Regions from separate parts of the Vibrio sp. NH-UV-68 genome, predicted to be linked through region 1. Evidence: predicted binding sites of a transcription regulator. Region 1 holds the regulator's gene; the other holds the start of a gene.
What was found. The regulator PurR, encoded in region 1, represses purine synthesis genes. The targets are predictions, from matches to a motif close to TNANGNAAACGTTTNCNTNA.
Positions count from the first base shown of each region.

Region 2: the regulator PurR is predicted to act here: its motif matches at 1,650-1,669, upstream of metK (methionine adenosyltransferase).

Region 1 is NZ_CP134975.1:1,020,143-1,024,579, forward strand. Features, by position in the region: gene ViNHUV68_RS04775 (TVP38/TMEM64 family protein) at 1-154, opposite strand, end outside; gene ViNHUV68_RS04780 (TfoX/Sxy family DNA transformation protein) at 286-879, opposite strand; cyclic di-GMP riboswitch class I at 1,012-1,097, opposite strand; gene purR (HTH-type transcriptional repressor PurR) at 1,239-2,246, opposite strand; gene torD (molecular chaperone TorD) at 2,456-3,106, opposite strand; gene torR (two-component system response regulator TorR) at 3,343-4,056, shown strand; gene elyC (envelope biogenesis factor ElyC) at 4,128-4,437, opposite strand, start outside.
Region 2 is NZ_CP134975.1:347,781-352,217, reverse strand. Features, by position in the region: gene tkt (transketolase) at 1-1,497, opposite strand, end outside; gene metK (methionine adenosyltransferase) at 1,816-2,970, shown strand; gene ViNHUV68_RS01745 (DUF2189 domain-containing protein) at 3,244-4,041, shown strand; gene ViNHUV68_RS01740 (SprT family zinc-dependent metalloprotease) at 4,119-4,437, shown strand, end outside.

The sequences.
Region 1 (4,437 bases):
TGGCAGCGGAGAGGGCAAAATTATCGTGAATAAAGACCGCGAGTTCTGCTTGTTGTGCTTTGGCATTTTCCAAGGTCAAATACTGGCCAAAGTTGACCCCCAAGATGACAATTAAGGCCAAAAAAATGGCACCAAAGATGACTTTCTTATTCATTGTGACGTTCCGTCCTGATTTAAAGCAGATGCGTTTCAAGTGTTAATAGACAAGACAGAGAAAGCAAGATTTATATTTCACTGAAAACAAAAAAAGTCAGCCCAATGGCTGACTTTTTTATCATATTTAACTTAGTGGCTGAGCTGATTGAGTAACTCTTGGCGTCTGTTTTGAGGAATGACAGACCAATGTGTGCCTTTTATCGCGCCTTCCAAAGCCCAGAGGAGTTCGATGTTAACATCGGTAGAGTGGGTAGACTGTATCGCTTTGAATGCGTTAACCGACCCCGTCTTTTCAAGATTCTCCACCGTGTCAATTCCGGCCTTTTTTAACATACGCTCCGTTGCTAGGCGTAAGTTAGGCAAATCTTTGAGCCGGTTTGGTTTTGCTTGCGACTGAGTCTGCTTCTCTTTGTTGGCTGCACTGAGTGCATGCCGCGCTATCTCTAAGGTTTTGCTTGTGTCAGCGATTAAGCCGTCATCTAGAGCAAAATATTTGGTCACAACTGGGAAACCCCGTTTTTTGTAAACGTAGGGTTCAAGACCTTGAGATTTGAATTGTTTCGTTAGTGCTGTATCGGCACGAACATGCAGTTTGTTGTTAACGATCAGTGCAAACATGGTGTCATCGGCAAAAATTCCAAAACCACCAAACATTGAGCGAGACTTGATGCTTCCAAGCTGCTCAAAGAATCGCATTGAGTCTTTTAAAATAGGTTTATCCATGCTGTCTTTATCTCGGTGTATAAATATACGCCACCAATTCAGGTCCGAGAGAATAGCAAAAAAATGCAGTTACTGTGTCAATATGATGTTATACCTTTGTAGGTATGTCTTAAGACGGTATGCATATTTGCCATCGGCAACCCCGCTACCTGACATAAAATGTTTAAGGCCGGAGGCTTTGCGTCCCACCCTTTCGAAGTGGTTTGCCCTGTTCGTGGCTTGTTGCGAACTCTGAAAGGATAAATAAATATGCGTAGAGCATCACATTAATGTGAAGTATATGTGATACATGTCTCATAAATGTTTGTTATTGGTTCACTCAACTAAGGTTAAACAACTCAGTTGAGTGAAATCAGAGGCTATTTATTGAGGTTACGAACGGTGCTTCGTTGAACAATCTCAGGGTGCATTTCAAAGATGCGTTTTTCGTGCTCTTTATCTTTAATGCGCTCAAGCAAGATCTCAAATGCGTTCTTACCCACACGACGTTTTGGTTGGTGAACCGTTGTGAGTGGTGGAGAGAAATATTCTGCCAGTTCGATATTGTCGTAGCCAATCACAGAGATGTCTTCAGGGATACGAATACCTTTCTGCTGCAAGCGACTCATCAGACCGAGTGCCATGGTGTCATTGAAACAGAAAACAGCGCTTGGTTTCTTATCCATTGCAACGATTTGATCCGCGGCAAGAACAGCGGTATCACATTCAAAGTTGCCTTCTAGGATCCAATTTTCATTTACGCTTAGATTGGCTTCAGTCATGGCCCGCTTAAAGCCACGGATGCGCTCTTGACAGGCGGCCTTCTCGAAATGTCCACTTAGGCAAGCGATCTCTTTATGACCGTGGTCAATCAGGTATTTGGTCGCTAGATAGCCACCTTCTTCGGAATTATCAATGATTTTATCTGCTTGTGAGCTTTCAGGGCCCCAATCCATTACCACTTTCGGAATGTCTTTGTGGCGATCAAGCATTTCACTCAACTCTTCGGTCAAGTCGGAACACATCACCAAAATGCCATCGACGCGCTTTTCTGCGAGCATGCGAATGTAGTCACGTTGCTTTTCGTAAATACCACCCGTGTTACACAAGATCAGTGTATAACCTTGACGATAACAGTAACTCTCGACACCATCGATAACTTCAGAGAAGAAAAGGTTGGTTGATTGAGTGACGAGCATGCCGATGGTTCGAGTTGTGTTGCATTTTAAACTACGAGCAACGGCACTCGGGGCGTAATTTAGCTCAGTAACCGCTTCCATTACTTTTTCTTGAGTCGTTTCAGCTACAAATCGCGTTTTATTGATTACGTGAGAGACGGTGGTCGTTGATACACCAGCGAGGCGAGCAACATCTTTAATAGTGGCCATAGGTTTTGTCCTGTCGATGACTGCCACAAGGTTATATCCTAATTTAGAATATCGAGGCAGAAGTACCAGAAACACAAAAACCGCTCTTAACTAGCGGTTTGTATTTTAGTCGTTAATTTTTTATCGTTTTCGGTCACAATTTTAGACCGCAAACGTCATTAGGGCAAACAAAAAACGCGCAAAGGGCATGCCTGAGTTCACAACGTTTTTTATTCATCACCAATTAAGTAGTGGCTATCGAGTTTAAGGAACGCTTCGGTCAAACTCGCAATCGCAGCATAGAAACCAAATTGGTCCAGTTTTTGACACTTCGCAACGAACTGTGGCACCCAACTCAACAAATGGGCCTGAATAAATTGCGCTTGTTGGATTAACGCGTCTTCAAGGTGACGTTGTTGCTCAAGCTCATTGGAGCGGATAATTAAATGACCTAAGAAATCGAGTACGATAGCGATATGGTCGACAGGCTCATTGAGTCCGTGTTCAACTGAGACGCCATGCTCGTTCATTAACGCTTCTAACTCTTTGGCGGGGGTGTCATTAAGCAAGCCATTTTTGCCAATATACATAGAGGCGTAAGGCAGCGCAGAGTCTCGGTCAGACTTTAAGAACAGGTCGCAAAAGTCGGCTGCTAATTCCAATTGAGAATCTTCCCTGTCGATCAGGCGATTGAGTGCATCAACCACACGCTCAACGGCGGGCTTCAGCTCGGCATTTTCTCCTAACCCTGAAAGAAAAGAGCGAATTTGAGCAGAATGATATTGCTGTAAGTTCTCCTCGGTCAGTTCTTTTGCGAACAGGCTCGACAACCACCAATAGATTTCGGCGCGTTTTTCATTAAATGCTTTAGTTTCTTGCACTAGGGGCTACTCCTAAAATAATTACCTATTAGTGTAACCAATAAAAATGAATAGCGATAATGGCTCATATGTCAGCATAAGAGTAGATATGAAAGATTATGAATAAAGGAGTGGGTTTGTCTTGAATCAAGAAAAAATCATCTTTCTTGGTTTTACTCTCATGTTTACTAGAAATGTGACTATTTATGAATAGAATAATTGGTAGACCCATGACCAATGCAAATAAAGTGGTGTAGATGAGCTATCATGTCCTCGTTGTAGAAGATGACGCAGTGACGCGCAATAAGCTAGTTGGATACTTTCAACATGAAGGTTACCAAGTGAGTGAGGCCGAAAGTGGCCAACAAATGCGTGAAGCACTCAGTAATAACGCGATTGATCTCGTGATGCTAGATATCAATCTTCCCGGTGAAGATGGGTTGATGCTAACACGTGAGCTTCGCAGTCAATCTAACATTGGAATTATCCTGGTCACAGGACGCACGGATAGCATCGATAAAATTGTTGGCTTAGAGATGGGGGCAGATGACTACGTGACTAAGCCTTTTGAACTACGTGAACTCTTAGTACGAGTGAAAAATTTATTGTGGCGTATTGCCTCGGCGCGAGACTCAAGCGATAAAAGTAAATCATCAGCAGGTAATGATAATATAGTTTGCTTCGGTGATTGGACGTTTGATATTCAACGCCGCGCTCTAAGTCGCAATGGTGAGCCAGTTAAACTGACTAAAGCTGAGTATGAATTGCTGGTGGCATTGTCGAGCTACTCGAATCAGGTACTCAGTCGTGAACGTATTCTGAATATGATAAGCCATCGAGTTGATGCGCCGAATGATCGTACCATTGATGTCTTGATACGTCGTATGCGTGCCAAGATGGAGTTTGATCCTAAGAATCCACAAATCTTTGTTACGGTTCACGGTGAAGGGTATATGTTCGCGGGTGATTAGGTGGCTATCACTGATTAAAATGACCGATAAAAAAGACCGTGGCATGCCACGGTCTTTTTTATCGGTGAGGTTTAGACTTGGCTCTCGGCTGATTGGAGCGCCTTTTGTTCGTAATCAGATGCCCAATCACGCAGTTTTTGCCACAAGCGGCCTAAGGTTTCATGCCAGTAGCGTTCCGTTTGCTCAAGGTATTTCCCTTTGGGCGTATATTTTTCCCATGCTTGGGTAATATTCGACTGAGCTAAATAATTGGTCGGTGCTGGGTAAGGTTTTAAGCCGGCCGAGTGGAACTCATGTAACGCGCGCTTCATATGGCTCGCTGACGTTACGACCACCAACTGTTTAGTGGTGACGAAAGCGGCTGCTTGACGCGCTTCTTCC
Region 2 (4,437 bases), 670 kb from region 1:
TGATTCAACTTGGTCACATGGGCGCCATGTGCTCATGTTTGGCGTTAGACGTAAAGAAGCGATCTGCTCAACCGGTTGGTGAGTCGGACCATCTTCGCCTAAGCCGATAGAGTCGTGTGTGTAAACTTGGATGTTCTGAACTTTCATCAGCGCTGCCATGCGCATGGCGTTACGCGCGTATTCCATGAACATCAGGAAGGTTGCGCCGTACGGGACGAAACCACCGTGTAGAGCGATGCCGTTCATGATTGCTGTCATACCGAATTCACGCACACCGTAGTGAATGTAGTTACCAGAGAACTCATTCGATTCTAGCGACTTAGAGCCCGACCACATGGTTAGGTTAGACGGTGCTAGGTCAGCAGAGCCGCCCAAGAATTCAGGTAGCATAGCGCCGAATGCTTCTAGGGCATTTTGCGATGCTTTGCGTGAAGCGATGTTGGCAGGGTTAGCTTGAAGATCAGCAATGATGGCATTGGCTTTCTCTTCCCACTGCGCTGGCAGGTCGCCATTTACGCGGCGTTTAAATTCGGCAGCAAGCTCTGGATGAGCGGCTTCATAAGCGGCAAGTTTTTCATTCCATGCGGCTTCTTTAGCAGCGCCCGCTTCTTTTGCATCCCACTGTGCATAGACATCTTGTGGGATTTCAAATGGACCATGTTCCCAACCAAGCTGCTTGCGTGTTGCGGCGATTTCATCAGCGCCTAATGGTGCACCGTGACAGTCATGTGAACCAGATTTGTTTGGTGACCCAAAGCCGATAACGGTTTTAGTACAGATAAGCGTTGGGCGCGGATCCGCTTTAGCAGCGATAATCGCCGCGTTGATTGCGTCAGCATCGTGACCATCAACAGCAGGGATAACATGCCAGCCGTACGCTTCAAAACGCTTAGGTGTATCGTCAGAGAACCAACCTTCGACGTGACCGTCGATTGAAATGCCGTTGTCATCCCAAAAAGCAATCAGTTTGCCCAGACCAAGTGTACCCGCTAAAGAACACGCTTCGTGCGAAATACCTTCCATCAGACAGCCATCACCCATAAAGGCATAAGTGAAGTGGTCAACAATGTCGTGGCCAGGTTGATTAAATTGTGCCGCTAACGTCTTCTCGGCAAGTGCCATACCAACAGCATTAGTGATGCCTTGGCCTAGCGGTCCTGTTGTCGTTTCAATACCTGGTGCGTAACCGTATTCAGGGTGACCTGGAGTCTTTGAGTGCAGCTGACGGAAGTTTTTAAGGTCGTCAATTGATAGCTCGTAACCGCTAAGATGCAACAGTGAATAAATCAGCATCGAGCCGTGGCCATTTGACAGTACAAAACGGTCACGATCCGCCCACTCTGGGTTTACTGGGTTATGATTTAGGTGAGAGCGCCAAAGAACTTCAGCGATATCAGCCATGCCCATAGGGGCGCCTGGGTGGCCAGAGTTAGCTTGTTGTACACCGTCCATGCTCAGGGCACGGATAGCATTAGCGAGGTGTTGACGAGAAGACATTTCAGCTCCTGAATGCGTTAAGCGAATCAAAAAAATTGGACGATAATTCTCTCAAAGCCCCGCTAGCTGTGCAAACGATTTCCATCGGATTTGTTCTCGTATAACGGATATTTTCGTCTACTTTAATCAATAAGCCGATATTTTTATGAATATTAAGCAAACGATTAACTTGTGTGGTGCGTACAAAAAAGGCTTGTAATTCACACAAGCGAATTTAGAATAGACGTCTAGATGTAGATACACCTACAAACTCAAGTATTATTTTTCGGTGTTCTGAACTCGAATCGGAACCCTAATGTAAATTAAAGTGGAGCTCACATGGCTAAGCACCTGTTTACTTCTGAATCGGTATCAGAAGGTCATCCGGATAAAATTGCAGACCAAATTTCTGATGCTGTTCTTGATGCGATTTTAGAGCAAGATCCTAAAGCGCGTGTTGCGTGTGAAACCTACGTCAAGACCGGTATGGTCATGGTCGGTGGTGAAGTCACAACATCTGCATGGGTCGATATCGAAGAATTGACTCGTCAAACTGTGCGTGACATCGGCTATGTCCATTCAGACATGGGTTTCGACGCTGACTCTTGTGCAGTCCTGAACACTATCGGTAAACAGTCACCAGACATCAACCAAGGTGTTGATAAAGCAGATCCAAAAGACCAAGGTGCTGGTGACCAAGGTATTATGTTCGGTTACGCGACCAACGAAACTGAAATTCTGATGCCTGCGCCAATCACTTACTCTCATCGCCTGGTGCAAAAACAAGCGGAAGTCCGTAAGAACGGCACCCTTCCTTGGCTACGTCCAGATGCAAAATCTCAGGTTACGTTCCAATACGACCAAGGTAAAATCGTTGGCATTGACGCAGTAGTACTTTCAACTCAGCATTGTGATTCAATCTCGACACCAGACCTTCGTGAAGCGGTAATGGAAGAGATCATCAAGCCAGTACTGCCTTCAGAGTGGATCAATAAAGAGACTAAATTCTTCATCAACCCAACGGGTCGCTTTGTAATCGGTGGTCCTATGGGTGACTGTGGTCTAACTGGTCGTAAGATTATTGTTGATACCTACGGCGGCGCAGCTCGTCACGGTGGTGGTGCATTCTCTGGTAAAGATCCATCAAAAGTTGACCGCTCAGCAGCATACGCCGCGCGTTACGTAGCGAAAAACATCGTTGCTGCTGGCCTAGCTGATCGTTGTGAAATACAACTTTCTTACGCTATTGGTGTTGCTGATCCAACGTCGATCATGGTTGAAACGTTTGGCACAGAGAAAGTGTCTCAAGAGATCATCATCGAAGCTGTGCGCCAGCACTTCGACCTACGTCCATATGGTCTGCAAGAGATGCTGAATCTGCTTCAGCCAATCTATAAGAAAACAGCTGCATATGGTCACTTTGGCCGTGAAGAGTTCCCTTGGGAAGCGACTGACAAAGCTGCGCAACTACGCGAGTTCGCAGGTCTTAAGTAATCTCAGTAAGCCCTAAGCCAACTAACATTCCAAGCGCCTGACCTGTCAGGCGCTTTTTTTATCTGCGCAAAAATGCATTAAGAAATTTGTATTTTCTCACCAAGCGGTCAATAGTTAAAAATATGTTAACGAAAGCAATCGATGTTGCGTTTCCATTCGTAAACAATTATTAACTGATGCACCGCTTATGACGTCGCCAAGCCGGGCATCGAGTTTCGTTCACTGACAACTTAAATCTGTTGGTGTAGTTAGAGAATCGATCAAGGAGGATGTATGCCTCGTACGGTGAATCCAGATAATTTCGACGCTAAGCAAGACGAAGTGAAAGACACAGAGTACGCTCGCACGGTTCAGTGTAATCAAGTCAGTATCTCTGCCCCGTTTCATTGGCTATCACTTGGTCTGCATGACTTTGTGCGTATGCCGCTCATCAGTGCCTTCTACGGTTTGTGCTTTATGGCAGCCGCGATCGGCATCGTTTTATTAGTCCAATGGCAAGGCACCCATCTAGTGGTGATGCCAAGCCTGGTTGTTTACATGTTAATTGGGCCTTTCCTAGCACTAGGTTTGTATGATGCGAGTTGGGAAAGAGAAAAAGGCCACAAACCAAGTTTGCTGCATTCGATGAAAGCCATTGGCCGTAACTCGACGTCGCAATGGGCCTTTGCCGTGATGTTGGCGGTCTGTATGATTTTTTGGATGCGGATTGCCGCTTTGCTTCACGCCCTATACCCCTCGGTGCAAGGTGCCCCTCTGACTGACTTTATGCCCTTCTTAGTCATTGGCTCTTTGGTCGGATTAATCTTAGCTTGTGTCGTATTCAGCATTTCAGCCTTTTCCATTCCTTTGATGATGGAACGACGCGTTGATGTGATGACTGCGGTTTTCTCAAGCTTCAATGCGGTCAAATCGAATATTTCCGCCATGATTGTCTGGGCTGCGCTTATCTGTGGCGGTATCTTGGTCGGCTTTGCCACTTACGGTATTGGCATGCTATTTACTATGCCAATTTTAGGTTATGCCACATGGCACGCGTACCATGAAATCATTAAAAAGAAGCATCACCCTTAAGTCGCACTGAGGTTTAATCCGGTATATGATTCGCCCCTGATAACGATGATTAGGGGCGATTTTTTGTGCAGCCAACCATAGATCAAGAATTGGAGTATCGGGCAACAAAGGTGATTGCTCGCTGTATTGCAACCGCTCAAATAACATTTAAGCGCACTTTTGCCGTCCCTAGCCTAAATTTTAAATTACGCGGCAAAACTGCAGGCAAAGCGTATCTGCAACTCAATCAGATTCGTCTTAACCCCATTTTATTTACTGAAAATCAAGCGGCATTCCTCGATGAGGTGATCCCGCATGAAGTCGCCCACCTGATTACTTACCAAGTATATGGCCGCGTAAGACCGCACGGTAAAGAGTGGCAAGGCGTGATGGGAACAGTTTTTAATCTACCAGCAA